DNA from 4 places in the Bacillus sp. AFS017336 genome. Region 4 is predicted to be linked to each of the others. Evidence: riboswitches for the same ligand, from Rfam matches in the RefSeq annotation. Region 4 holds a riboswitch; each other region holds the start of a gene.

Region 1 (7,456 bases), on a different contig from region 4:
GGACCTGCTATCATCCATATTGTCGATTTAAAATCACCTTCAATAGCTGGTTGGATGATTGTAAAAAAGTTAGCAAATCCAACTACTAATATGACGAGTATACTAGCAAATAAAGCAGTAGAATTTGACTTTAATATTTGAAATGGTTTGTCGATTCGATCATTCTTTTTAAACATTGGATAGGCAATTCCTAAAAATATATAAGGTAAAGTCATCGAAACATTAGTCATTAGAGTCAATTTGTTAAAAAATGAAGATGCGCCTTGGCCGCCAAAAGAAGTAAGGATAATGATAATTGAAACAATTGCAAATTGGATCCACATGGCATTTACTGGTATACCTTTTTCATTTGTATCTGAAAATTTAGTTGGCCATAAGTATTTTGGTGTTCCTTTAATAATCGTTTTTAATGGTGCATATATTAAGGTGAAAAATGCTCCAGTGTAGGCAAGGAACATTGATAAACCAGTGATTCTTGCAAACCAAGTGCCTATAGTATCTGATGTAGCTGACGAAAGATTAAAAGCTTTTCCAAGCTCTAAACCTAAATTATACATGAGTACATATGTGATGTTTCCTAGATTGGTCGAGCTCGCGCTTAAATCATGCGACCAGTTTATAAAAATACCAACTAAAAAGATTCCTAATGAATAGCCAACTGAAATAATAATTGCTGATATTGTAATCCCTTTTGGAAAATTGCGTTCGGCATTCTCTGTTTGATCAACTAAACTTCCAATAGCTTCTAAGCCACCGTACGCAAAAATGGCAAATACTACGAATGATAATATGGCAAGGCCGGATATATAATTTGGATTCGGCGAGTGAGCGAATGCAGATGAAAAAGTTTTAATAGGTTGAGCAAATTTTCCTCCATTAAATACAAAAATAATGATACTTGTGATTAAGAGAACTATATTTAATGAGGATACAGTTATTCCACCAATGGTTGTAACTTTACTAATACTTTCAATTCCTTTTGAAGCAAAATAAGTAACAACTAGCATCCAAAGTAATGCTAATAAACCGATTGATTGTGTAGAGGAAAGGCCAAATAAGGAAAGTGATTGCGTTTTGTCTCTACCAAAAATGAACGTTGAAAGTGGTATCCAAACCTTTGAAGAAACGCTTACCATATAGGTTACATAGGATGAGAACCACATAAATGTACCAATAAAGGCAAACTTTGGCCCAACGGAATCAGCCATCCATGTATAAATACCACCTTCAGAATGCTTGTAAGCTGCTCCGAACTCAGCCATCATAAAAGCAAATGGAATAAAAAACGTAATAGCTGAGAGTAAATACCATGGAATTGCACTATATCCCATTAAATAAAAAGCAGTTGGTATATTACCGAAGCCATATACAGTTGTAAATACCATTAATATTAAACCGACTAGCGAAAGTTTTTTACTCAAGACCTCACCTCAATAATTTATTGATTATGAAAGAATATAAATATTTTCTTCAATAATCGGTAAATTATTAGTCGCTAAAATGAAGAGTATAAATTGATTGATTAGCGTGATTAGAAATGGAATCAGATTGAAGAAACAAAACTTTCAATTCTAAATTTGTTTACTTTTGTAAAGATATAATTTGGAAAAATGGAGATGACAGCTACTCCTTTTCAATAGTTGTATACAATTGGTGTATCTCGAAGTTTAGAAAAAATTATTTTTTCTATATTAAGGAATAGTTTATTTCGATTTTTCAAACGCTAAGTTGATTAGTAAGTACTTAAAACTGCTTTGTTTGAAAGAAAGGATGAAATAAATGAGCTTAAATGAAGTTTTATTTAGAGTTATGTGCTCATTTTTTGTTTTATTTATTTTAACTAGATTAATGGGGAAGAAAGAAATTAGCCAATTAGATGTTTTTACATTTATTACGGCTATTACGATTGGAAATATTGCTGCATCACTTACGACATCTAAAACATTAGATATTGAGGATGGCATAACTGGCTTAGTTGGCTGGGCAGTTCTGACGATTATCATGGGGTATATAAGTTTAAAATCTAAATCTGCCCGTCGACTAATTCTTGGAGAACCTATTATATTAATTAGACAAGGTAAAATAATGGAAAACGCATTAAAAAAGGCTAAATTAGATACTGAGCAATTTCAAGGGATGCTCCGAAGTGAAAATATTTATTCTTTCAAAGATGTAGAATACGCAATTTTTGAAATTGATGGAAGTCTATCGGTTATGAAAACAAAAGATGTTAAAACGAAAAAAAATAAAGCGTGGAAAAAAACATTGGTTTTTCCAACTTCAACTGCTGTGATTACTGATGGGGAAGTAAATGAAGATGCACTATCAGATTTAAATTTAGATAAAAAATGGTTAAATGCTCAGCTTGAAAGGGCAGGAATTCACTCAATTTCAGATGTATTTTTAGTAGAAGTACAAACAGATGGGTCGTTATATATTGATTACCGGGAAGATCAATTAAATGAAGTAGAAAAATAATTGACTCACATCCTAAAATGGATATGAGTCAATTGATTTTTATATACGATTATTCGTAAATAGGTACCCATCCTTCAGTCGTCACAAATAGTCTAACAGCTACTACTTTACGGTCATCTGCTAATGTAAAATAGTGACGAACATTTGGTGGTACTGAAATTAGATCACCGGGATTTAATTTAACATGGAAGAAACCTTCAGTTCCTTCAATAATAAAAGAACCATGGCCGCTAACAATGAAACGAACTTCATCATCCGTATGATGATGCTCACGGTTGAAGTTTTTTAATAACTCATCAAGATTTGGTGTTGCTTCTGAAAGCGTAATAATATCATTTGCTAAATAGCCACGTCTTGAAGAAATATCATCGATTTCAGCTTTAAATGTTTCAAGAATCGATGCTTTTTCATCATCTGATAAGAGAAACTTTTCTTTTAATGAGCTATGTAATTGCTCGATATTCCAATTTTCATAAATAACCCCTTGTTCCTCTAAATAGGCTTTTACTTCTACATCACTTGTAATATGATAATCTTTTTTTTCTACCCAAATTGTTGCCATAATTCATTCCTCCAACTAATTAATTTTTAATAAATAAATTTTTTTGTATACCCTGTAATGCGTATTGGAATAGAAACTCATAAGCTTCTAAATGCTTCTTCGCTTCAAATGCTGATTCTGCCCACACTGTAATACCGTGATTATGAATTAGGACTGCTCCATGATCGTTTTTAATATGTGGAAGAAACTCATTTGCTAGGGTAGGGATATGTGCATGATTTTTAATAATTGGAATTGTAATTTCTGCATCTTCTTCCCATAATCCTAATGCTTTTATAATTTCAATACCTGAAAAAGATAACTCATCTTGGTATGGAAAATCTTTTGTTATAAAGTTATTTGCTAAAGTGTGTACATGAAGAACACATTTAGCATTCGTATTTTGATAAATTAGTCGATGTAAAATTGCTTCAGCTGAAGGTTTCTTTGTATCATCCCAAACAGACTGATCGAATTCATTCACAAGTAAAAAATCGTCATACGTATGTTTTGTTTTATCTTTACCACTAGTTGTAACTAGGAAGTTTAATGGTTCGTCATTTACTTTAATTGATAAATTTCCACTAGTTCCTAAAAACCAATCACGGTCAGCAAGTACTTTTTTTACTTCGCGGATTTCATCATAATGTTTGAAAAAGTCTTTCATACTAGAACCTCCTTCTCTAGTGAAGCTCGGATATCATAGAAGCTTTCAAAAGGAATATACGGAAGGGAAAGTTCCTCGCATTTATTCTTTAAGAAATCTCTTGCAAAAATCAAATTAGCTTCTTTTGCAATTTGTAAGTCAGTAATTGAATCTCCAATGACTATAATAAAATCATTTGATTCACTAAATTTTCTCTTAACAGAAGGCTTGCACATTCCACAGTCATGCGAACACAATGCATCACATGAATGATCCCAATGAATTTTTACAGTTGAACCTGTAAAGTCAGTACGATTACATAAAATAGCAGAAGGTGGAAGGTACTCTGCTAAAATAGGATGAACGAAAAAGTCTAAGCCGCCACTAACAACCTTTAACTCAATTTGTTGCTCGTTTACAAATTGAATAAAATCGTTAAAACCATCTCGAATGACCGTACGATCGATTACATAATCAGTCATTGCTTGTTTTTTCGTTGAAGGGATTGTAGCGAACATTTTCTCGACGCCTTCACGAATCGATATTTTGCCATTTAATACTTCGCTTGTTAATTCGCTTACTGAAGGAGGAGCAAATTGCTTAATTAAATTGACGATATTGTCTCCTTCTGTAATAGTTCCATCAAAATCACAAAAAATCTTTATTGCCATTGTTTATTTACCCCCAAAGTTGTAATGCTTTCTCAAGTGATGTATTTGGAAGTGCATAATCTTTTAATTCAACACCAGATAAAGTAGCAGATATCGCTTCTCTAAATGCATTTCCTCCACCAATCGGACCATCTGGATGACCGTGTATACCACCACCAGCGTTTATAACTTGCTCAATTCCAAAATCTTGAATTAATTGAGGTACAAGTGCTGGGTGAATTCCCGCAGATGGAACAGGGAATGTTTCTTTTAATCCATTTGATTCTGTTAAATTTTCAGCGATTTTTAATGCTGTTTCTTTTTGTAATGCAACCGAACCGTATGGTGACGGGAATAAGCTAAAGTCGGCACCTGCAATACGTAAAAGTTTACCAAGTAATAAGCCAGCATCAATACCATAAATCGGCGATGCAGTAAAAGCTCCTGAAACAGCAGGGTGAGCCATAATTGGAACATTGATTGAAGGATCTTCAACTAAACCTTGAAGTACATCAATTCCATAAGAAAATACATTTAATAAAAATACATCAGCACCAGCTTCAGCTGCACGTAACGCTTTTTCTTTTAACTCATATGTACGGCCAGTTAAATTCACCGCATATAAAGTTTTGTGTCCCGTTTTTTCGTAGACTTGATTCAAAATATTTTTCCCATGAGTGACACGGTCAGTTATTGATGTGATTGTGTCAAAAAGAATCTCGTCATCTTTTATTAAATCGACGCCACCTAATGCTTGTTTTTTTAATTCTTCCGAAATGTATGGAAGATCTCTACCAATGATTGATTTGAAAATGCTCATTAATAAAGGGCGATCATATACGTCCAATTTTTCTCGAATACCTTTAATACCAAATTTTGGTCCTGGAAACAGTCTTAATAAATCATCCGTAAAATTTAAATCAATTAGTTTGATTTCGCCATCAAGTGAAAGTTTTCCGAAAACAGTTGTTAAAATTGCTGGAATATCAGCTGAAAAATTTAAACTAGGATAGTAGATTTCAATAATTCCTTTTGTCGGTTTATAGCCTAAAAAGTTAATGACATTTTCTTCACACCCAACTTCGTGAACAGAAAGTACCTTGCCTTTATGCTTTTGCAATTGAATTTGATCGTTTTGTGGTAATGTCGTCCAAGAACCAACTGTCAAACCAAGTGCGATTGACTCTGCCTTTTTTTCTAAATTGTGATTTTTATCGTAAACTTGGTAAGTTGCTATTATTCCACTCATTTCATAACCTCCGAAAGTATTTATTAAAAACAAAAAACCTCTCGCTAAGGAGAGGTTTACCTACACCTTATCTGTCAGCAAAACGCTGCGAGAATTAGCACCGTGCTAGCTAACTAGCCGGTTGCCGGGTTTCATCGGGCTCGGTCCCTCCACCTACTCTGAATAAGTTAATATTTAATTTTGAATTCTTGATATAATCGCATTATTTCATGAACAATTCTAAATGTCAAACATTAAATTTTGAAAATAATTCGATTTCTTTTAATCTAGTAACCGCTTCCTTTAGTCTTTCGGTATCTGATAATAGACCAACTCTTACATAACCTTCACCGAATTCGCCAAAACCATTCCCAGGAGCAACTGCAATATGTGCCTTTTCAAGTAATAAATCTGCAAATTCCTGTGAAGTAAATCCTGAAGGAACTTTTAACCAAGCAAAGAAGGAACCTGCTGGGGCCGTTACTTCCCAACCAATTTCATGACAACCGCTAATAAAGACATTTCTGCGATCTTCATAAAGTGCTAACAATTTTTTCACACTTTCTTGAGATTCTGTTAATGCAACAGCGGCAGCCTCTTGAATAGCTGGGAAAATACTAACGTAAAGATGGTCCTGTAATAGATTAATAGCTGAAATGACCTCTTTATTACCAACTGCAAACCCAATTCTCCAACCAGCCATATTATAAGTTTTAGAAAGTGTATAAATTTCAATACCACACTCTTTTGCACCAGGAGTTTGAAGATAACTTAATGGTTTTTTGCCATCAAATCCAAAAGCACCGTATGCAAAATCATGGCAAACTGTAATATGATTATTTCTTGCTAACTCCACAGTATCTTTAAAAAATTCTTCTGTTGCGATTGCACCAGTAGGGTTATTTGGATAATTAATAAATAAAATTTTACTAGCATCTAAAACTTCCTGAGGAATTAAGCTATAATCTGGTAAAAATTGATTTTGCTCAAGTAACGGAAGCGTATAAGGTACCGTTTTAGAAAGAGAAATACCAGATAAATAGTCAGGGTATCCTGGGTCTGGAACTAAAATCGTATCTCCTTCGTCACATAAACAAAGTGGTAACTCTACTAATCCAGCTTTTCCGCCAAATAAAATAGCTACTTCTTCCTCTGGGTCTAAGTCAACATCATACTCGCGTTTATAAAAATCTACAACAGCTTTTTTTAATGTACTCATCCCTCTAAAAGGTGAATAACGATGAGTTGTTGGATTTTCAACAGATTGCTGCAATGCTTTTATAATATGGTCTGGTGTTGGTTGATCTGGATTTCCTTGACCAAGATTTATCACATCATGACCTTTATTGATTGACTCATTAACTTTTTGAACGAGTGAAGCAAAAAATTGTTTAGGTAAATTGTTTAATAGCTTATTATGAATCAAGTTAATCACTCCAAAAATAGAATTTATTTAAGTAGATTAGATCGTTTTGTAATCGAATGATTTGCATGAACGACTGTTGCAATAACTTTCACCATCATATATGCTCGATTTAAAAATGTCTATAAAATTTAGAATAGGGTGAATAAATTATGTTGAAAATTGCTTGCATTCAATCTGACGTTATATTAGGCAAATCAAGAGCTAATTTTAAAAATATGAAATCTAAAATTATTGAGGCTGTAAAAGAAAATGTAGAGGTAATCGTATTACCGGAGTTATGGACAACAGGCTATTGTTTGGAAGAAATTGGATTGCATATTGGTGATCAAGAGGAAATCATTTCTGAACTCCAGTTAATAGCAAAATCAAATAATGTAACACTAATTTGTGGATCATTTCCAATTGCTCGAGAAAATGGTGTCACCAATACTTTAATTGTTATAAGCAAAACAGGTGAAATCGTTAAAACGTATGATAAAATTCATTT
Region 2 (7,456 bases), on a different contig from region 4:
AATTCAACATCTAATCCATGCTTTTTAAAAATCCCTTCACTTATGGCCACATATTCAGGTGCGTAGAATAATGAATGAGTCACCTCTGCAACTCTTACTTTTGTATTGCCATCTTTTGGTTTATCTTTCGAGCAAGCACCTAAAATAGAAGCAACTAATAAAAATAAAATAACGAACCATTTGATTTTCATTTAATCCCTCCTAATCAAAAATATACAATTAGCCTATGCAATAGGAGAAAATGGGTGAATGCGGAGTTCTGACGTGCAGTTTGACTGAAGAACAGCAGAAATTTTTTGGACAAAAGAAAAAACCTCTCAAAATTCCTTTTTTAGGAAATTAGAGAGGTTTTTATTTATTGCTCTTCGAAAAATATTTTCGAGTATCTTCGCGTATTTCGCTAGGTAAAACAGTTGCTAATTCTTTGTTTAACCACGAAAGTGTTTTACTACGTAAATATTCATGCATTTTTTCTTCTGCAGAGAGCATGACTAAATTGATCGTGCAGGTAGCACTTGGAGTACAACCTTTTTCTCTATATAGATAACCATTATCTTTAATGTTTTTACATTGAAATATGGGTTTAGAACCTTCAACTGCTTCAATTACATCCCAAAAAGAAATTTCTTCTGGAGATTTAGCAAGTTTAAAACCACCTTTAACTCCTGGAACTGAACTTACAATACCAGCTTTAGATAATTTACTAAAAATCTTTGAGAGATATGTATCTGAAACACCTTGAAAGAAGGAAAGTTCCTTTATTCCAATTGGAGAATCTTCAGGAGTATCAATTAAATAAACTAGGCAGTGAAGTGCATACTCAACTCCAACGCTATACTGCATTAAAACACCTTCTTCATAAAAGAGATTATGTTAATTAATCTTAGAAATGTTTTATTTCTTTGTCAAACATTTACTTTTAGAGCAAATAAATGAGTTTGACAAAATAAAAAAAACGATTTATTATGGATTATATCAATCGGCGATTAAGTTAGTCGCCAATTGTTTAATATAATTCTACATCTAAACATTTATTTTTAGAATTAACTTTTTTAGGGGGAAATAAAATGGAACAACAAATTAATTATTATAAGTTAGCACCAGAAGCACTTAAAATAATGATGGAAATGGAAAAGTATACTAAATCAACGGGTATAGACCATAAACTTCGTGAACTTATTAAAATTCGTGCTTCACAAATTAATGGTTGTGCATTTTGCATCGACATGCATACCTCTGAAGCAAGAGAAATAGGTGAAACGGAACAACGTATATATTGTCTTACTACATGGAAAGAGTGTGCTTTTTATACAGATGCAGAAAAAGCAGCATTAGAGTTAACAGAGCATATCACATTGATCCCGAATAAAGGTGTGCCAGGAGAACTCTATAATCGTGTTAGTAAACACTTCAGCGAAAAGGAATATGTAAATCTTGTCCTTATAATCAATCAAATTAATAGCTGGAATAGAATCTCTATATCAATGGGGAATACACCAGCTGAAAGATAATTATGCCTTTATATAAAAAAAGCATCCAAATGAACAGTTTGGATGCTTTTGCATTTTAGGATTTATAATATGGCATTAGATTAATAGCGAAATTTTAACTCTGATTAAAAAGGGCTATCCAAATGTCATTAATTCTGACTTTAGGACAGCCCTTACATTTTTATTTATTAAATTATTTTAAAGGTCCACCAAGCTCAGCTAATTGAGCGTCAAAGCCTTCAAACTTTTTGAAGTTTTCTTGGAATTTTTTTACTAATTCAAGAGCTTTTTGATCATATGCTGATTTATCTTCCCAAGTTGTTGATGGAACTAATACGCTATCAGGTACACCAGGTACATGAGTTGGAATTGCTAATCTGAAAAACTCATCTTGTGTAGTTTCAATGTTGTTTAAATCTCCTTCAAGTGCAGCGTGAACCATTGCTCTTGTGTAAGAAAGATTCATACGTTTACCAACGCCATATTCTCCACCAGTCCAGCCAGTGTTTACTAAGAATACATTTACATTATGTTTTTCAATTTTTTCACCAAGCATTTTTGCATATTCTACAGCTGGAAGCGGTAAGAATGGTGATCCAAAGCATGTTGAGAATGTTACTTGTGGAGATGTAACACCACGCTCAGTACCTGCTAATTTACTAGTAAATCCACTTAAGAAGTGGTACATTGCTTGCTCTTTTGTTAATTTGCTGATTGGAGGTAATACTCCAAATGCATCAGCAGTTAAAAAGATAATTGCATGTGGATGTCCAGCAACGCTTGGCTCAATGATATTTTGAATTGCTTGCATTGGATATGCAGCACGAGTATTTTCTGTTAAAGTTGTATCATCATAGTCAGCTAAACGGCTATCAGATTTAACAACTACATTTTCTAAAACAGTACCAAATTTAATTGCAGAGAAAATTTGTGGCTCTTTTTCAAATGTTAAGTTGATACATTTAGCGTAGCAACCGCCTTCAATATTGAATACACCATTATCTGACCAGCCATGCTCGTCATCACCGATTAATTTGCGGTCTGCATCAGCAGATAATGTAGTTTTACCAGTTCCAGAAAGACCAAAGAATAATGCTACATCGCCTTCGCTACCAACGTTAGCAGAACAGTGCATTGGTAAAACATTATTTTGTGGTAATAGGAAATTCATGATAGAGAAAATTGATTTTTTCATTTCTCCAGCGTATTCAGTACCACCAATTAAGATTATTTTCTTTTCAAATGATACAATAACAAATGCCTCTGAATTTGTTCCATCTACTACTGGGTCTGCTTTAAATGTCGGAGCAGAAACAATTGTAAACTCAGCTTCATGAGTTAGAAGTTCTTGCTCAGTTGGGCGAATAAATAATTGATGAGCAAATAGGTTGTGCCATGCAAATTCGTTAATTACTTGGATAGGTAAACGGTACTCAGTATCTGCGCCAGCAAATCCTTTAAATAAGAATAGTTCGTTACGATCTTTTAAGTAGTTAAGTACTTTGCTATATAATTTTTCGAATACGTCAGCAGAGATTGGTTGGTTTACTGAACCCCAATCGATTAAATTTTCAACAGATGCCTCTTTAACAATAAATTTATCCTTAGGTGAACGTCCAGTATATTTGCCTGTTGAAACGCTAACTGCTCCTGTTGACGTTAAAATTCCTTCTTGTCTTGTTAGGACTTTTTCAACTAACTCAGAAACGCTAAGTTGGTTATACATTTGATTACTAATAAGTAATTCGTTTAATTCAAAGTTTACATCAACTGTCTTCATATACTAATACCATCCTTTAAATATATTTGTCTGCCATGTAGGTATCTCGATAAATAGTATAACACATTTATTTTAATAGTGTATACTATTAGTTAGCAAAATGTGTTATGAATTTCATTAAAAAATAAATTTGAGTAAAATGATTTAATTAATAGGTGTAATTTCGTCAATAGAATATGATAAATAGTAATTTCCATTTAAATAGAAATTAAAAGTTATTGTAGAATTATGTCATAAGTAATGATAAAAGTTGTTGACAAGAAAGTGAAATTTTAATATGATACTTTTCATACGGATACTCTCTTATCCCGAGTAGGTGGAGGGATACAGGCCCTACGAAGCCCAGCAACCTCACTTTTAGTGAAAGGTGCTGAACCTGATGCAAGACTTTTTTTTATGTCTTGAACGATAAGAGCGAAAGGCAAATAACCAAGAACCCTTTCCTCAGGTAATATTTGATAAGAGGAAGGCTTTTTTTTTGCTCAAAACTTAAATACAGTGGCAATTTCGTAATTTACACTGAGTTATCTTTATCTTAAATGGGAAACATAGGAATAGGAACAAACTTTTTATTCTTATGTTGAGAAAAAAGAGATCCGTCAATTCAATTTAGGAGGGGACTCAATGTCACAACGTCGTTTATTTACTTCAGAATCAGTTACAGAAGGACATCCAGATAAAATCTGTGACCAAATCTCAGATTCAATTCTTGATGCAATTTTAGCAAATGATCCGAATGCTCGTGTAGCAGCGGAAACATCAGTTACAACAGGTCTAGTACTTGTTGCAGGTGAAATCACAACTTCTACTTATGTAGATATTCCAAAAATCGTTCGCGAAACAATCCGTGAAATCGGTTATGATCGTGCAAAATACGGATTTGATGCAGATACATGTGCAGTTTTAACTTCTATCGATGAGCAATCAGCAGATATCGCTTTAGGTGTAGACCAAGCGTTAGAAGCACGTGAAGGTAGCATGTCAGATGAAGAAATCGAAGCAATCGGAGCAGGTGACCAAGGTTTAATGTTCGGTTTTGCTGTAAATGAAACACCTGAATTAATGCCACTTCCAATTTCATTATCACACAAAATTGCTCGCCGTTTAACGGAAGTTAGAAAAAATGAAACAGTTTCTTACTTACGTCCAGACGGTAAAACTCAAGTAACTGTTGAGTATGATGAAAACAACAAACCAGTTCGTATTGATGCAATCGTTGTATCAACACAACATGGTCCAGAAGCTACTCAAGCTCAAATCGAAAATGATATTAAAGAACTTGTAATTAAACCAGTTGTACCAGCTGAGTTAATTGATGAAAATACAAAATTCTTTATCAACCCAACAGGTCGTTTCGTAATTGGTGGACCTCAAGGTGATGCAGGTTTAACAGGTCGTAAAATTATCGTTGATACTTACGGTGGATATGCTCGTCACGGTGGTGGCGCATTCTCTGGTAAAGATGCAACTAAAGTTGACCGTTCTGCTGCTTACGCTGCACGTTACGTTGCGAAAAACATCGTAGCTGCTGGCTTAGCTGATAAAGCTGAAGTTCAATTAGCATATGCAATTGGTGTAGCTAAACCAGTTTCAATCGCTATTGATACTTTTGGTACAGGTAAAGTTTCAGAAGAAAAATTAGTTGAAGTAATTCGCAACAACTTCGACCTACGTCCAGCTGGAATTATCAAAATGCTTGACTTACGTCGTCCGATTTACAAACAAACTGCTGCTTATGGTCACTTCGGCCGTACAGATATCGATCTTCCTTGGGAGCGTACTGACAAAGCAGAAGTTTTAAAAACTGAAGCAGGTCTATAATAATAAGATTAAGGCTGAATACGGCATTTGCTGTATTCAGTCTTTTTTTGTTTATACAGAGTTACATTCTAATAGAAGACAAATATAGATAGGCATACTTAAAAATGATTTTTCATAGGTTTAAATGACTAAATCAAAGTTTTAAATGGAGGAACCTATGAAGGCAATAATTTGTACAAAATACGGTCCACCAGAAGTTCTTCAGCTAAAAGAAGTTGAAAAACCTACAATAAATGATGATGAAGTGTTGATAAAAATACACGCAACAACCGTAACAGCAGGAGATGTAAAACTACGAGCCTCAGAATTCCCTTTTATGTATTGGCTACCTTCTCGACTTATGTTTGGCCTAACAAAACCGAGAAATAAAATACCTGGTTGTGAGCTAGCAGGAGAAATCGTCACAGTTGGGAAAAAAGTGAAAAATTTTAAAACAGGTGATCATATTTTCGGGTATAGCGGATTTTCTTTTGGTGCTAATGCTGAATATATTTCTTTACCTGAGCAAGGAGTGCTTACCAAAAAGCCAATTAATATGTCATTCGAGCAAGCTGCAGCTGTGCCTGTCGGGGCAATTACGGCACTACATTTTTTAAGAAGGAGTATTATCCAAAACGGGCAAAGTGTGCTTATTTATGGTGCTTCGGGAAGTGTAGGAACTTATGCGATACAACTCGCAAAATATTTCGGCACAGAAGTTACTGCTGTGTGTAGTACATCAAACTTAGAGTTGGTCAGATCTCTTGGAGCAATAGAAGTGGTAGATTATACAAAGGAAGACGTTACGAAAAGTAGGAAAACTTATGACATTATTTTTGATACGGTAGGCAAGACTTCTTTTTCAGACTGTAAAAAATTACTGAATAAAGATGGGACCTATTTATTAAGTGCAGTATGGAAGCCCTCAGTGTACTTTAAAGCATTTTGGAGTAATTTGACCAGTAATGAAAAAGCCATCCTTGGAGTAGCAAATATGAACAAGGAAGATTTGAATTATATTAAAGCACTTATTGAAGCGGGTAAATTAACATCTGTGATTGATCGGCATTACCCACTTGATCAAATTGCTGAAGCACATCATTATGTAGAACAAGGCCATAAGAAGGGGAATGTAGTAATTAATATTAGGGGTAATAATCAACTTTAAAATCATAATATAAGAATCCCTCAAAAATTGATTTTGAGGGATTCCTAAATTTGCAATCTTTTTTATAGATTTTCATTTTGCTGTCTTATTTCTTCACCAGCTAAAATCATATTTGCTGTTTCAATTTTGCGAAGTTCATCCACTGAATGACCAGGGTCGAGATTATTAAGGTTCGCTTGTATTTTCATTTGCTCTTCATTTATAAGGGGTTTATTTTGTTTAGTCAAATTATTACCTCCATATATATAGTAGAAACGTGAAGAAATTCTTCATAGTAGTTAGTCTTAACGATTTGACTAACTTCATTCAAAAGATGAAAAATCGATCTACTTGCTTAATTCATTAACTAATTTTTGATAGGTGTAAAAAGCAGGCTTAGGTGAATAATCATCCTTCATAATGCCAAATTGATGAAATAGATCGTCTTTTGAGCTATCAGCATCCCTTAAACCGAAAAATTCATAATGAGTAATATTTAGTTCCTGGCGAAGTGCGTAGACCGTTCGAACAACTTTTTCAAGGACGTCTGATTGCTTTGCATACGATCTTTCTATTTGAATAAACGGATTTTTCCCGGTTGGCCATCCATTTTCCGTAATGTGAATTGGAAGTGTTGTTGGGAATCCATTGCGATTTAATGTCTCTCGAAACTTACGTAGTATATTCTCTACTGAGACTGCAATTTCCTCAATTTCCAGTGGTTCCTCAAATACATCCACATAAAAATTATGACCAACATAATCAATTGAATGAATTAATTCATCCCCACCAATTTTCATTAGGTTCTCCCAAAAATGTGGAATTGTTTTTTCTCCTTCAGGAACCGAACCAAACCCGATTTTAACTTTTAAATTATTTTTTGTTATTTCTTCTTTTGCAATGAGTATTCCTTGTACAAGTGCTTCAAATACATATGGTTTCGATCCATCCATAAACGATAAATTAGGTTCGTTCGTAATTTGAATTGATTCAAGAAAAGGACCATATTCTTTAATTACTTTACGAACGAAATTCAACCAATATTCTAGTGACAGGCTTTGCTCCATAAGGCATCCAATTGTTAAATCACCTAATAACCCAGCGTTCTTATAGCGATTTAAAGAATTAAATACTTTTTCTTCCGTTTCTGGACCCATATAGACTGCATACATTCTAGGTAAAAGCTGTTTAGCATTACCTTTAAGCTCTTTGAGTGCGGATGATATTTTTTCATAATTA
Region 3 (7,456 bases), on a different contig from region 4:
CGTATTCTGCTAAAAAGGCAATCGTTGGGCCTTGCTTAGACGATTTTTTTCGTGCTACAAAGCCTGTTTCATGTCCGGCAATATTACGCGTTACGTCAAAACCAGCTTCTACTAATGTTTTAGTGTGTGTTTCGGAAGCAAAAAACTCTTGATTGCCTATTTCAGGTTTCTCATGTATTTGATGACTAATTTGAATGTATATTTCCTTCAATTCCTCAATACTTTTCACAATTTGGTCTCTATGCGTTTCAGTTTTAACTGTCATGTCATTATTCTCCCCTTTGCTCTCTTATATAAGAAATGAAGTTCAAAATACGATCTTATAAATTTTTAATTTTCCCAATCGTAACGACAACCGGAACCGTCGCACCTTTGTCACGCTTAATAATGTAATCATGAACTTCTTTTGATTGGTATGCCTTCACAATTTTTAAATACTCCTTATCGTTTTTATTCTTTGTACGCGATGCAATGACATTAATATATGGCATAGCAGCTTTATCATTTGGATCTTCTTTATAAAGCGGGTCTTTTGCAGGATCTAATCCGGCTTGAACAGCAAAACCATTGTTAATGATAGCCGCTCCTACATCATCTAATGATCTTGCTGTTTGACCTGCAGCAATCGGTTTGATTTTTAGATGCTTAGGATTCTCTTTAATTTGTTCAATACTTCCTTTAGGGTCAAAATTATCTACTAAACTAATTAACTTTGAAGATTGTAATAGTTTAAGTGCACGCCCTGCATTCGTTACGTCATTTGGAATGGTAATCGTTGCACCATCTGGGATATCATTTAGATTTTTATATTTATGAGAATAAATTCCCATTGGGGCAATAACAGTCGAACCAATCGCAGAAATATCTAAATTGTGATCCTTTTTAAATTGGTTCATGTATGTGATTGTTTGAAAAGCATTTAAATCAAGACTACCATCGTTAAGTGCTGTGTTTGGCTGTACATAATCTGAAAAAGAAATGATTTTCAACTTAATGCCATCATTTTTTACTTGTTTTTGGACAATTCTCCAAAGTTCACCGTCATCACCGTTTATTCCAATCTTAATTGTTTTGTTTCCATTACCTGATGATTCTTTAGAACCACACGCTGCTAATACCGAAACGGTTAATAATAATACTGCTAAAATACTAAAAAACTTTTTCATCCTCTTTTCCTCCTCACATATCTTGACCACGTATTTCCTAAGCTTTGAATGATTTGAACAATAAATACCAGCAATACAACAGTAATGATAATAACGATTGTTTCAAATCGTTGATAACCATATGTAATCGCTAAGTCACCTAAACCACCAGCCCCAACAGCACCCGCTGCTGCGGTTGAACCAATTAGTCCAATCGTTGCTGTTGTAAATGACAGAATTAACGATGGGATCGCCTCAGGTAAAATAAACTTAGTAATAATTTGAAACTTTGTAGCTCCCATTGCATAGGCTGTTTCCAGCACTCCCTTATCTACTTCTAGCATTGAGTTCTCAATCAATCTTGCCAAATAAGGTCCAACGAAAATTGATAGAGGAACAATTGCCGCAACTACACCAATTGATGTTCCAGTTATTAATCTAGTAAACGGAATAATGGCAACTAGTAAAATGATAAATGGCACAGACCGCAAAATATTGATAATAGTATTTAACACCGTAAATACGGGTCTGTTTGCCATTATATGTCCCGGCCTTGTTACAACTAGGATAATACCTAATGGCAAGCCTATAATTGTTCCAAAAATAAATGAACCGAGTACTGTCAGAAATGTTTCATTGCATGCTTGCAGAAACTGTGGCCAAAAGAATTCCCAATTAAGCTCCATTTAACTCAACCTCCTTTACATCTATTCCTTTTTCCAAAATATATTTAATAGCTTTTTTACTCTCTTCTTCTGCTCCATCTAGTGCAACAAGCAAATTCCCATACGGTCTTTCCTGCAGCTCTGTAATAGATCCATAAAGAATGTTTAGGTGAATATCGAACTTTTTAAGGACCTCTGATAATAGAGGATTGGCAGCCTTTTCTCCTAAAAAGACTAATTGATAATATTTTCCCTTTGCCAATGAGTTCGATAACTTAGGAGGTACCTCATGGTGTAATACAGTGTTAACGAAATTCTTTGTAATGCTTTTTTGTGGACTCGTAAAAACATCGTACACATGGCCTTCTTCAACAATTTCTCCATTCTCAATGACGGCTACTTTGTCACATAAATCACGAATGACACTCATTTCATGCGTGATTAGGAAAATAGTAAGATTATAAGATTTATTTACCTTCCTTAAAAGCTCCAGTACATTCTTCGTTGTTTCAGGGTCCAATGCTGATGTTGCCTCATCGCAAAGCAGAACGTCCGGGTCTGTTACTAATGCCCTTGCTATTCCCACTCTTTGCTTTTGTCCTCCCGATAAATGCCCTGGATAAACATCTTGTTTCCCCGAAAGACCAACAAATTCAATTAATTCCATTACCTTTTTTTGAACATCACTTTTCTTCTTTCCTTCAAGGTAAAGTGGCATGGCTATATTATCAAAAACCGTTTTCGCTGAAAGTAGATTAAAGTGCTGGAATATAACGCCAATTTTTCTACGCGTCTTCCGTAACTGTTCATCGTTCAAAGCCATCAAGTCCAAACCATCAATCAGAACTGATCCTTCTGTTGGTTCTTCAAGCCTATTTAAACAACGAATCAATGTACTTTTTCCCGCTCCCGAAAAGCCAATGATTCCATAAATCTCCCCCTTCTCAATTTTCATATTAATATTATTTAGAGCTTTAATTGGTGGCCTTCCAGGATAAACCTTGGAGACGTTTTTTATCTCAATCAAACTTATTCCTCCAGTGCTAGTAATCTTATAAAAACCAAAGTATTCTTATGTGCAAACTAGGTTTTGTATGTGTATTTCCCCCTTTTTTCGCTTGTAAACTATCAAAAAACCCCTCTCCTTATCCAATAACACAGATAAGAAGAGGGGTTAAATATATAAGCCACTTTACTTCTTATCTTTCAAATCGCTTAAACGATTTGCAGGAATTAGCACGGTATTTGTTACGAAACAACAAACCCGTTGCCGAGGTATCGTAGGGCCAGTCCCTCCACCTCTCTGGATAAGTAATAGAAATTATTAAGTTTTAAAATTATTGAGTTAATATTATCCCTCTTTTTTTAATACGTCAAGTAGTATTCTTAAATTTTTTTGAGAAATTTTGGTTAAAAATAGTAATTTTTTCTGTTTGCATTAATTAGCATATGCTTGCCAAAAACATATTTCCATATAGTTTTTTTATCTATTTTTTAATACCGTGAAAAAAATATTTTGATTCGATTTTTGTTAAGAAACCTTGCTAATTCAACGCTTTCTCCCCATGGACATTTTCCGTCCACAGGGTAGGTAAAGTCCCTGGAGAAATAACGAATTGAACGTGCTATAGTGGGTGTAGGAGGTGTTTCTCATGCAAATTTTAATCTGTAAAGAATGTGAAGAAACTATTGAGTACGCGGAGTATAAAAAAATAGTAAAAATCTATTCAACATGCGAACATTGCAAAACAGAAGAAAGTACTTCAACTTTAAAATAATTTAATACACTAAAAAAATAGATAAATTTTGTTATAAAGACTTTAATGCAAATGGGATCTTCATTAAAAAAATGAAGATCCTTTTTTCTTTATATTTTACGAACATTAGTATTTAATACCTCACATCCTAATTTTAACTCTTGGTTGTTCGTATTCGATAGTTATCTTGTTAATTACATAAAAAAGGGAGAAAAAAACAGCAAAACTCTCATAAAAGTTTTGCTGCTTTTTAAACTAAATCCCTATTCAAGTAATCCATGTTTTAATAATCGTAAACCATATTTTCAAAGCAGTAAATCCGATTAACACTGCTAAAATTCCTCGTAAAACCTGCGTTTTTGTTTTTTTGCCTATTTTTGCTCCTAATGGTGAAGCAATTAGACTTGCAATTACTACGATAATAGTAGGCAAAATTGTAACTTGGCCGGTAGAGACTTTACCGATTGTAACACCTATTGAAGAAATGAATGTAATTGCTAACGAAGAAGCAATTGTAATTCGTGTTGGTATTTTTAAGATTGTTAGCATGATTGGTACTAAAAGAAATGCTCCGCCTGCTCCGACTATTCCAGCACTAGTACCAACGACAAATGCTAAACCTGCCGCAAGCCATATATTGATTGAGATTTGACCACTTTCTGCTATTTCAATCTCTTTTCTAGGAATGAACATTAAAATGACCGCAACCATTGCTAAAATACCGTAAACAAGATTAATCCCATGCTCTGAAAGTAGATTTGAACCGAATCCTCCAAGAAAACTTCCGATTAGTACACTTATTCCCATACTTAATATAACTTTTTTATTTAAATAACCACTTTTACGATAGCTTAATACTCCACCTAAAGTTGCAAATACTACTTGCACGGCACTGATCCCCGAAACTTGATGTGAAGTGAAAGATGCAAATCCTAATAATGGAGGTACAAATAATAACATTGGATAGTTTATAATCGCTCCGCCTATCCCTACCATGCCTGAGATGAAAGAACCAATAAAGCCAACTAAAAACAGTACTAAAATTAAGGTCCAGTCCAATTGAAGACCCCCTATAATTGAAACTATGAATCGATTAATTTATCCTTTTTTGATCCAAAATTTTAATACATTATTTTCTTCTACATATTCTAGTAATTCATGACCACCTGATTTAGCCCAAGCTGCTAGATCATTTTTAGCCCCTTTATCTGTGACGTGAATTTCTAGTACGTCACCTACACCAATTTCTGCAATTGCCTTTCTTGTTTTTACAATTGGGATTGGGCATGCTAAGCCTTTTGCATCTAGTAATTTTGTAGATTCCATTTTAGTTTCCTCCTTGTTTTTTTACTTATCTTACCGCACATCGATTTGGACCAATTTCCATTCCTCTTTGTGTTTCTTCATCTAAATCTATTTTTCCCATATTCATTTCACGAATTTCTTGATACGAGTTTGGTTGTGGTGGTAAATTCTCGGTAACTGTTTTTCTAAATTCGTTCTCATCTTCAATGTTCAAGCCATGATTCTCAGCAAATAAATAGCCAAGTTTTTTATAAACGCTACCGTCTTCATTTAATTCGCCGATTACCATGAAGTGTGAAGGGAGTACGATTAATTCTGTTGATAAGTTTCGATATTTTTTATAAAGTGTCTCACGCAGATCCCCTACCCAATCTTCCGCCATCCCAGCTAGATCAGGTCTTCCAATTGAATCGATAAATAAAATATCACCGGAAAGAAGAAAGCTGTCGTCAACTACAAATGATGTTGAACCGATTGTATGGCCTGGTGAATATAAAGCCTCAATACTAATTGATGACTCACCAATCATTATTTTATTTCCATCTTCTAATGGACTATATTCAAAAGTTACGCCTGATGCATCTTTTGAAGATAACCAGTATGTTGCGTCAGTTAACTCAGCAATTTTTCTTCCACCAGAAATATGGTCTGCATGAAGATGAGTATCTAATACATGTGTAATTTTAGCGTTCTTTTTGTTTGCAAAATTGATGTATATATCTGTCATTCGAGTTGAATCGATAATAGCAGCTTCTCCATTTGAAATAATCATGTAAGATAAACATCCTTTACCGATTCTCACAAATTGGTATAGTTCTCCGCCGTTATTTAACTCTGCAATTTTTACTGGCTCTAAATACTCGCTCCACTCTTTCATTCCACCTGCAAGATATGCTACATCTAGCCCCTCGTCTGAAAGCATCTCCGCGATCATAATTGAAGATCCTTCTTTCGCACACACTACTAAAACTTCTTTATTTGACGGGATATTATGCAAAATATCCTCAACCCCATCAAGCAAATCAAAATAAGGTATATTTAAATGTTCAAAATTTAAACCTTCAATTTTCCAGTCATTGTAGTCGTCAGTATTTCGAACATCTAATATAAATAGCTCATCTTTATTCACTATTTTTTTTGTAATCTCTTCTGCAGACATTGAAGTGACTGTCATCATTTATACCCCCTACCGTATAATTTTTACTAAAAAAATATTTATCCTCTAATGCTAACTGTTTCTCCAGACCACTCGTTCATTCCAGGTAAAACATTATATACGTTAGTAAAACCATTTGAAGCAAGCATTTGAGCTGCAAGATCACTACGGTTTCCAGTCCTGCAAACAATATATATTTCGCTATCTTTATTTAACTCAGTCAAACGATTTTCTAATTCACCTAAAGGAATCGATACAGCATTTGGGATGTGGTTAAATACGAATTCCGCTTCTTCTCTTACATCTAAAATGAGAGTATCTTCGCTTTGTATTTTTTTGTTTAGTTCATCATTTGATATGATGTTTTCAAACTTTTTCTCAACCGTATTTTCATCCGAAGATTTTCTTAAATAATGTAACAATACTTCTCCGTTTTCGATTGTTCCTAAATACTGATTTCCAGTACTTTCCGCCCAAGCTTTAATGTCTGCTTTTGATCCTCGATCAGTTGCTTGAACCTCGATTACTTGCCCATTTTCTAATTCCTTCATTGCCTTTCTTGTCTTCACAATCGGCATTGGACATGCTAAGCCTTTAGCATCTAATTTTACGTTTGATTTTATGAATTCCATTTTCAGTCCTCCGTACATTAAATACCATCAGGGGTATCTATTTGTTCAAAAAAATTATTCTACGCTTCCTTCCCAAGAAAGCATGCCGCCTATCATATTTTTTGCATTATAACCATGAGATTGTAAGAAATCCGTTGCACGACCACTTCTAGCTCCAGAGCGACAGACCATGATATATTCTTTTGATTTATCTAATTCGTGTAATCGAAATTCAATTAATCCAAGCGGTATATGCATTGCCTCTGGAATCTTACCCGCAGCAACTTCATCTACTTCGCGAACGTCAATGATCTTTACTTCTTTCCCCGTTTTTAAATGATTCTCAAGTTCAATCGAAGTTATTTCTTTCATGTTTATCGAGTCTCCTTTTGAATTAAATAAATAAGTTAACTTTACCTTCCTCGGCTTCACCAATGTAAGCTGCTACACCTGCATACTCAATATTATCTAATAATTCTTCTGAATGAAGTCCTAGTAAATCCATTGTCATTGTACAAGCAACTAAATTGATTTCTTGCTCTTGTGCCATCTCAATTAGTTGCGGCAATGGTAGTGCATTATGCTTTTTAATAATATCCTTAATCATTTTGGGCCCAAACCCGGCAAAATTCATTTTAGAAAGTCCCATTTTATTTGCGCCTCTAGGCATCATCTTTCCAAACATTTTTTCAATAAAACCTTTTTTCGTTGCTACATGCTCATCTTTACGTAGAGCATTTAGTCCCCAAAATGTATGAAAAATAGTTACTTCGTGATCAAAAGCTGCTGCTCCATTCGCAATAATGTAAGCTGCCAT
Region 4 (7,456 bases):
TTTTAAACAGATTAAAAGAATACTAAAGTAACTTTTAGCTGTTCTGTAGTTTAGTTTTGTAAGGTTCGAAATGTTGTCACACTTTTTATATTTTATATACATCTTTTCTTGTTAAAATTTAATAAATTTTAAACTAAAAAATATAATGTGTATAGCATGCCATGGTATTCAATTTATTAGAGCATAGAAGGAACTGGTACAGCTAAAAAAGCTTATGGCGTGGAATTTAAAAAAACATACACTTATAAATAATTATTGAGGTATTTAAACATGAAAAAAAGCTACATATTTATATTTTTAATGTTCATTATACTTATCGGAAGTTTAAAAATCCCTAGTATATTAGAGTCGGCATATCCATTAGATAAAGAAGATATGGGACAAGCTTTTTATAACATTAAATATTTAGTACAAAATCTATTTTATTTGGTTTTTATTATTTTTATTAATATATTTTTATTGATTTGTTTTTATAAGAATAAGAAGTAATACTGAAGTTACTTGTAAATCTAGTTCTGATAATCAAAGGTTTCAGGAGTTAAGCGTTTTTATCTAAGTTGTTCTAACTAAAAAGATTACCACTTTGAATAGTTCATAGTAGTAATCTTTTTCTATTTAATATTATCAGTTCGTGGACTTATTCCAACGTCTCTACATATTTTTCTTTTTTTATGAAAAATGCACTATTCTCCATAACAAAAAAATGATTTAATTCGTAAATAACATTTTGTCAAAATAAAAAAAGCACAAACTGAAAGATTCTCCAGCCCGTACTTCGATAATTTATTTCATTCTTTTTTTATATACCTTCATTGAAATCATATAAAACAAAATTCCAATTCCGACTAACCATAATACAGCAGTTAAAATATTACCATAGTCCGGTTGCCCAGCTAAAAGTGAACGCACGCTTTCAGCAATTGGTGTCATTGGTTGGTTTTCGGCAAAAGCTCTTAGTTTGCTACCCATATTATTTGTTGGAACGAAGGCAGAACTTACGAACATTAAGCCCATAAGTAAATAAGAGAATACGCTCGCACCTTCATACGATTTTGACATTAGTCCGCATGCCACTGCAATCCAAGTAAAAGAAAATACGGTAAGAAGAATCATACCAATTGCTAATAACCATTCCACAAAATCAGCGTGAGGACGGAATCCCATGATAAAAGAAATGAGAATCACTGCTGTAACTGATAATAAATTTAATATTAAAGTTGAGATAACATGCCCTCCCAATATCGATGATTTAGCGATTGGCATGGAATGAAATCGATCAAATATTCCTTTTGTCATGTCAGTGTTCACTCGAACTGCTGTATAGGAAATCCCCATTCCAATACACATAAGCAACACACCTGGAACGATAAAATTCACGTAATCTACTTTATTCATTGTCATGGCACTACCGAAAATATAGACAAAAGCGAGCATAAGCATAATCGGCATGAGGATCGTTGTAATAATTGTATCAATACTTCGAAGTGAATGTTTCATCACTCGACTGCACATTGTAAACGTATCGCTGAAAAAATGATTTCCATTCATTGCTATTCCCCTCTCTTTCCAGTAACAACTAGGAAAATTTCCTCAAGTGTTGGCTGTTTTTCCACGTATTCTACTTTTTTAGGCGGAAGAATTGCTTTTAATTCATCCAGCGTACCTTCTACAAGAATTTTGCCCTCATGTAAAATGGCAATTCGGTCAGCTAGTTGTTCGGCTTCTTCTAAATATTGTGTAGTAAGAAATACAGTAATACCCGCTTTTGCCATATCACGAATCACTTCCCACAAAGCTAATCGTGCTTCCGGGTCAAGTCCAACTGAAGGCTCATCAAGAAAAACAAGTTCCGGTGACCCAAGTACTGTCATTGCTAAATCCAATCGTCTTTTCATACCGCCAGAATAAGTAGCAAGAGCTCGATCACCAGCTTCAATTAAATCAAAACGGCGTAGACTTTCCTCCACAGCTTTTTTTCGATCAGGCAAGTGGCGGAGTTTTGCTACTAGGTCGAGATTTTCACGCCCTGTCAAAATATCATCTACTGCAACGTTTTGTCCGGTTAGACTAATTTTCTCACGTACTTGCCCTGGATTTGTTTGAATATTCGAACTACAAACTTCAATTTCCCCCATATCCGCTTGTATTAATGTGCTCAAGATTTTAATAATAGTCGTTTTCCCAGCACCATTGGAGCCCAGTAAAGCGAAAACACTGCCTCTTTTCACCTCAAAATCTACGCCTTTTAGCACCTCTATATTTTTATAGGATTTTTTTAATCCCTTCACTGAGATTGCAGTATTACTCATAATCATTTCCCTCCCATATATAAAGCTGAAGGCGCGCGCTCTAAGCGTAAGTTGCGCCTGCAGCTGGATTTATCTAAACAGACATACAAATATGACTTATGCTGTACTTATTTGTTAAATATTAACTGATGATTTTATTTTTTCTTACCCAATCGATCTAGAATGCTTTTGTTCAAATTATTACGTAATTTATCATCCCATCTTTTCGCTTGATCGGTAAGTTCATTAGCAAATGCTGTAACGTCTTCACCTGTTACTTCTAATACGTCCTTACCATCTGATGCACCTGCTTCAAATAAATCAATGAGATCATACTGGATTCTCAACATATCCATCCCGCTTCCAGAAGCAAAACTCCACATATAGTTGCAGATTTTTTTATAGGCTTCTTGGTAATCGGCTGGCAATGCATCTACTCGTGCCATCATTTCTTTGTATTCTTTTTTATCATCGAGTATCTTTTTGAAGAAATTCACCATGGTTTTTAGCCCCCTACTTTTATTTTTTATTCGTCCATATCTTTACTTGCTGTTCGACTCTACTCTCAATATCTTTTTCCAACTCTACTTTACCTCCGAAAAAACCTGCCGATTCTCCACCTAGTTTAGAGAGAGCCATCAATTCGTCGGCAAATGCCGCTACGTCTTCACCAGTTACATCCAACACATGCTTTCCTTCTGCTGAACTAGCCTCAAATAGTTCATATAGATTGATGATTTCTTCACCAAAACCATAACCGAAATTCCACATGTACTTTTGAATCTTTTTGAACACAAATGCGTAATCTTTTGGTAGAGAATTTACCTTTTTCATAAATGCTTTATATTCTTTTTTGCTTTCTATATCGCCAATGATTAACTCAATAAATTTTTTCATACTATCGCTCCCCCTTTAGGATATTGATTTTTGATGAAACAAAATTCCATCTTTTCCAAAATTGTTGTAATTCCTCACGCCCTGCTTCGTTTAATGAATAAAACTTACGAGGCGGTCCCATTTCAGATCGTTTTTTCTCGATATTTACCAGCTCTTTCTTTTCCAGTCGGATTAAAATGGTGTAGACTGTACCTTCGACAACTTCAGTGAATCCTAAGTCATTAAGAAGACGAGTAATTTCGTAGCCGTAAGTATCACCGCGACTGATGATTTCAAGTACACAACCTTCCAATGAACCTTTGAGCATTTCTGTTAAATTTTCCATAGCGTACACCTCCTTTTTACTTTCGTTAAATAAGTTTTAGGTCTATTAATTTAAACGGCAATTAACTGCGGAGAAAACCACCTTTTTACTAATTAGTGATACAAATATTCAGTAATACTTAGTACCGGACAATAGAAAAACTAAATAGCCTATAGATCATTGATTTCACTGTTCATTTTATTTGAACTCTTTTTCAGCTATCTGGTGCGACTGATACTCCGTATTACTTAGTAATAGTATATAGTATTACTAAGTAGAAGAAATGTGAACCCTTTTTTAAAAAAAATTTAACTATTTAGTATTACTGGTATTCAGTATTGCTAAGTACAGGTACATTGTATCACCGAGTAGTCGGATTGTAAAGTTGATCAAAAAAATTTTTAGTTAAGAACTAGATCAAAATAAAATTACTTAGACCACTGAATCTAACCGTGTTCTGGATTGCTTCTAATGTATTATCTATCTATACAAAATATACATTCCCTCTTTTTTAAACCTTTCTGTAGCGAACATTTTTTATTTTATTTTGACAGACTTTGTTTATCATGCTATCATGACAATTAATTCAAAACATTATAAATTATTAAACTCTTATTGAGAGTGGCGGAGGGACTGGCCCGATGATGCCCGGCAACCATTCAACGTTTTTTGTTGAAAAGGTGCTAATTCCTGCAAAGCAAATTGCTTTGGAAAATAAGAGAGGATTCCATAAATTTTGTAGCCCTCTCTCTTTTAAAAGCAGAGAGGGCTTTTGTCGTTTTGAAGGATTGTTAGATTTCATCTTTAATATTTCTTAATAAAAATTTCATAAAAATGCATAAGGTGCTGTTAAGAATTATTTCCACAGCTTAAAAGGGAAGTCGGTTAGAATCCGACACGGTCCCGCCACTGTATTGGGGAGCGACTTATCAATCTACCACTGTTTCATACTGAAATGGGAAGGGATAAGAAGCGTTTGATCCTAAGTCAGGAGACCTGCCTATTGTATGCGCTTGTACCTACGGATGTATAGGGGGGAGTGAGGAATACGTGATTTGGGATCAGCAATGTCTCAACTCTAGTTAGTTATGCGTATGAGTCTCTCTTTTCTATTTGAAAAGGGAGACTTTTTTGTTGGGAAAAAATACAAAAGCAATCATATAAGGAGTGTATTAGAATGGGAAACAGTGTAAAAAGTTCAAATTTAGGTTATCCAAGAATTGGTGAAAAGCGTGAATGGAAAAAAGCACTTGAACAATTTTGGGCAGGTAAACTAGAAAAAGAAGATTTTTTAAAGCAAATTGAAGCGATTCGTTTGCAGCATCTTCAAAAGCAAAAAAATCAAGGTATTGACTTAATTCCAGTAGGTGATTTTAGCTTGTATGACCATGTTCTCGACACAGCTGTTATGTTCGGTCTCGTACCTAAGCGCTTTGAATATGCTGGAGGAAAAGTATCACTTGAAACTTATTTTGAAATAGCACGCGGTTCAAAAAATGCTGTTGCATCTGAAATGACAAAATGGTTTAACACAAACTATCACTATATTGTTCCAGAATTGGGAGAAGTAACACCTACTCTTGTCGATAACCGTCCACTACAATTTTATAAAGAGGCTAAACAAAAGCTTGGTATTGAAGGGAAACCAGTTATCTTGGGGCCAGTAACATTTGTAAAACTGTCTAAAGGATATAAAGAAACTGAGTTTAAAACGATTGTAAATCAATTTGTACCACTTTATGTCGATCTATTACGAGAATTACAAACAGAAGGTGTGGAGTGGGTTCAAATAGATGAACCAATCTTATCTACATCTATTTCAAAAGAAGAAGTGGCATTATTTAACGATATATATGAAGCATTGCATAAAGCAGCACCTAATGTGAATGTGATACTTCAAACTTATTTTGAGAGCGTTGATTTCTATGAAGAAGTAGTTTCACTCCCTGTTCAAGGAATTGGTCTTGATTTTATTTATGATAATGGGCGAAACCTTGCTGCAATTAAAAAATATGGTTTCCCAAAAGATAAAGTACTTGCTGCTGGAGTGATTGACGGACGTAACATATGGCGTGCAAATCTTGATCATAAATATGCCCTTCTTGAAGAAATTACTGAGTTTGTTTCAAAAGACCAGCTTATTGTACAACCTTCATCAAGCTTATTACATTCTCCTGTAACAGCGAAAAATGAAAGTACAATTGATGATGTGCTAAAGGATGCGCTATCTTTTGCTGATGAAAAATTAAATGAAATTTTTGTATTAGCAAAAGGTTTACAAGATGGTAAAGCGTCGATTCAAGCAAAAATTGAAGCAAGCATAAATGCAATTCAAGCATTAAATGAATCATCCGTTCGAAACAATAAACAAGTTCAGAAGGCCATTCAAAACTTGCATACGTATAGTGTGGATCGTGAAGAATCCTATAAAGTTCGTCAAGCCATTCAAGAAAAGTCTTTCCAATTACCGCTTCTACCAACTACAACAATTGGTAGCTTCCCTCAAACACAAGAAGTAAGAGGTCAGCGTTCAAAATGGCGTAAAGGTGAATTAACGAATGCACAATATGAAGAGTATATTAATGCTGAAATCAAAAGATGGATTGCGATTCAAGAAGAACTTGGCTTAGATGTGTTTGTACATGGTGAATTTGAACGAACTGATATGGTTGAATATTTTGGTGAAAAATTAGCTGGATTCCAATTCACAAAATTTGGTTGGGTTCAATCATATGGCTCTCGTTGCGTAAAACCGCCACTTATTTATGGGGATGTGTCTTATTTAGATCCAATGACCGTTAAAGAATCCGTGTATGCCCAATCATTAACAACCAAGCCTGTTAAAGGCATGTTAACAGGTCCAATAACAATTTTAAACTGGTCATTTGTACGAGATGATATTTCACGTTACGATGTTGCAAATCAAATTGCACTTGCACTTAGAACAGAAGTTGAAACGCTCGAGAAAAACGGAATTCGTATGATTCAAGTCGATGAACCAGCAATTCGTGAAGGGCTACCATTAAAACGCGAAAACTGGGAAAGCTATCTGAACGTTGCTGTTTATGCATTTAAAATCGCAACAGCTTCTGTACAAAACGATACACAAATTCATACTCATATGTGCTACTCAAACTTCGAAGATATAATCGATGCAATTAATGCACTTGATGCTGACGTTATTTCGATTGAAACCTCTAGAAGCCACGGCGAGTTAATTTTTGCTTTTGAAGAAAATACATACGATAAAGGTATTGGCCTTGGTGTATATGATATTCATAGTCCGCGTGTCCCAAAGGTTGAAGAGCTCACAAGAAATATTGATCGTGCCCTTCAAGTAATCAATCCGAAGCTGTTCTGGATTAATCCTGATTGCGGTTTGAAAACGCGAGGTATTGATGAAACGGTTTCAGCATTAAAGGTGATGGTTGAAGCAGCTGAGCAAGCGAGAGAAAAGTTGTTTGTGAAAGAGTAATTAGTAGCTGGTTCAATAATGTCTATCAGAAAATTTAGAAATAAGAAAACCACTGACTTGTTTTCAGTGGTTTTCTACTATTGTAAGTGTTTGTAAATATTCATAGGAATGCTGTCAGGGTAAAAATCTTTATTCAAAATCTGCCGATAAAGTTGTTTCTTTCGCTTCTTCAAAGTTTTGAAGTAGATTTTGATATTTATGATTAGCCACTTGATAAGCCATTATTTCTAACAAAAGTCTAAGTAGTGGCGTTTTCGATTCAACAATATTAATAATCGCTTCAGCTGCTTTTTCAGGATTACCAGAAAAATTGGCATAAAAAGAATAAAGAGCACCTAAGTATTCAGGTGCTCTAAAACATACGTAAATATTCATTTAAATTATCTTCTACACATTCCATAACAAGTCTCACAAATTTATTAGTTTCACCTTTCATACTAGCCAATTCTAAAGCTTCGTAGTATTGAATTCGTTTAACTGGATCAGCTTTTA

What was found. A riboswitch is a leader RNA that binds a small molecule or an ion and turns the genes downstream of it on or off. The one in region 4 is predicted to bind S-adenosylmethionine.
Region 1: linked by a shared signal. The riboswitch ahead of CN601_RS25715 (2,3-diketo-5-methylthiopentyl-1-phosphate enolase) and the one ahead of metE (5-methyltetrahydropteroyltriglutamate--homocysteine S-methyltransferase) in region 4 are both predicted to bind S-adenosylmethionine.
Region 2: linked by a shared signal. The riboswitch ahead of metK (methionine adenosyltransferase) and the one ahead of metE (5-methyltetrahydropteroyltriglutamate--homocysteine S-methyltransferase) in region 4 are both predicted to bind S-adenosylmethionine.
Region 3: linked by a shared signal. The riboswitch ahead of CN601_RS02530 (methionine ABC transporter ATP-binding protein) and the one ahead of metE (5-methyltetrahydropteroyltriglutamate--homocysteine S-methyltransferase) in region 4 are both predicted to bind S-adenosylmethionine.

What each region holds. Positions count from the first base shown of each region.
Region 1 is NZ_NUCO01000154.1:7,533-14,988, reverse strand. Features, by position in the region: gene yjeM (glutamate/gamma-aminobutyrate family transporter YjeM) at 1-1,421, opposite strand, end outside; gene CN601_RS25735 (DUF421 domain-containing protein) at 1,780-2,478, shown strand; gene CN601_RS25730 (cupin domain-containing protein) at 2,528-3,040, opposite strand; gene CN601_RS25725 (methylthioribulose 1-phosphate dehydratase) at 3,060-3,686, opposite strand; gene CN601_RS25720 (2-hydroxy-3-keto-5-methylthiopentenyl-1-phosphate phosphatase) at 3,683-4,336, opposite strand; gene CN601_RS25715 (2,3-diketo-5-methylthiopentyl-1-phosphate enolase) at 4,344-5,564, opposite strand; SAM riboswitch class I at 5,629-5,733, opposite strand; gene CN601_RS25710 (pyridoxal phosphate-dependent aminotransferase) at 5,791-6,978, opposite strand; gene CN601_RS25705 (carbon-nitrogen family hydrolase) at 7,122-7,456, shown strand, end outside.
Region 2 is NZ_NUCO01000138.1:28,141-35,596, forward strand. Features, by position in the region: gene CN601_RS23400 (ABC transporter substrate-binding protein) at 1-185, opposite strand, end outside; gene CN601_RS23405 (RrF2 family transcriptional regulator) at 352-843, opposite strand; gene CN601_RS23410 (carboxymuconolactone decarboxylase family protein) at 1,068-1,511, shown strand; gene pckA (phosphoenolpyruvate carboxykinase (ATP)) at 1,684-3,270, opposite strand; SAM riboswitch class I at 3,571-3,685, shown strand; gene metK (methionine adenosyltransferase) at 3,895-5,091, shown strand; gene CN601_RS23425 (NAD(P)-dependent alcohol dehydrogenase) at 5,249-6,238, shown strand; gene CN601_RS27125 (hypothetical protein) at 6,301-6,465, opposite strand; gene CN601_RS23430 (glycoside hydrolase family protein) at 6,565-7,456, opposite strand, start outside.
Region 3 is NZ_NUCO01000006.1:76,247-83,702, forward strand. Features, by position in the region: gene CN601_RS02515 (M20 family metallopeptidase) at 1-265, opposite strand, end outside; gene CN601_RS02520 (MetQ/NlpA family ABC transporter substrate-binding protein) at 321-1,166, opposite strand; gene CN601_RS02525 (methionine ABC transporter permease) at 1,163-1,831, opposite strand; gene CN601_RS02530 (methionine ABC transporter ATP-binding protein) at 1,821-2,837, opposite strand; SAM riboswitch class I at 3,007-3,124, opposite strand; gene CN601_RS02535 (GapA-binding peptide SR1P) at 3,463-3,588, shown strand; gene CN601_RS02540 (sulfite exporter TauE/SafE family protein) at 3,835-4,626, opposite strand; gene CN601_RS02545 (sulfurtransferase TusA family protein) at 4,666-4,893, opposite strand; gene CN601_RS02550 (MBL fold metallo-hydrolase) at 4,919-6,046, opposite strand; gene CN601_RS02555 (sulfurtransferase TusA family protein) at 6,088-6,660, opposite strand; gene CN601_RS02560 (rhodanese-like domain-containing protein) at 6,715-7,011, opposite strand; gene CN601_RS02565 (DsrE/DsrF/DrsH-like family protein) at 7,034-7,456, opposite strand, start outside.
Region 4 is NZ_NUCO01000010.1:111,186-118,641, forward strand. Features, by position in the region: gene CN601_RS04835 (ABC transporter permease) at 784-1,548, opposite strand; gene CN601_RS04840 (ABC transporter ATP-binding protein) at 1,551-2,309, opposite strand; gene CN601_RS04845 (DUF1048 domain-containing protein) at 2,444-2,788, opposite strand; gene CN601_RS04850 (DUF1048 domain-containing protein) at 2,808-3,185, opposite strand; gene CN601_RS04855 (PadR family transcriptional regulator) at 3,187-3,510, opposite strand; SAM riboswitch class I at 4,099-4,210, shown strand; cobalamin riboswitch at 4,314-4,507, shown strand; gene metE (5-methyltetrahydropteroyltriglutamate--homocysteine S-methyltransferase) at 4,667-6,964, shown strand; gene CN601_RS04865 (Rossmann-fold NAD(P)-binding domain-containing protein) at 7,094-7,339, opposite strand; gene CN601_RS04870 (Fic family protein) at 7,317-7,456, opposite strand, start outside.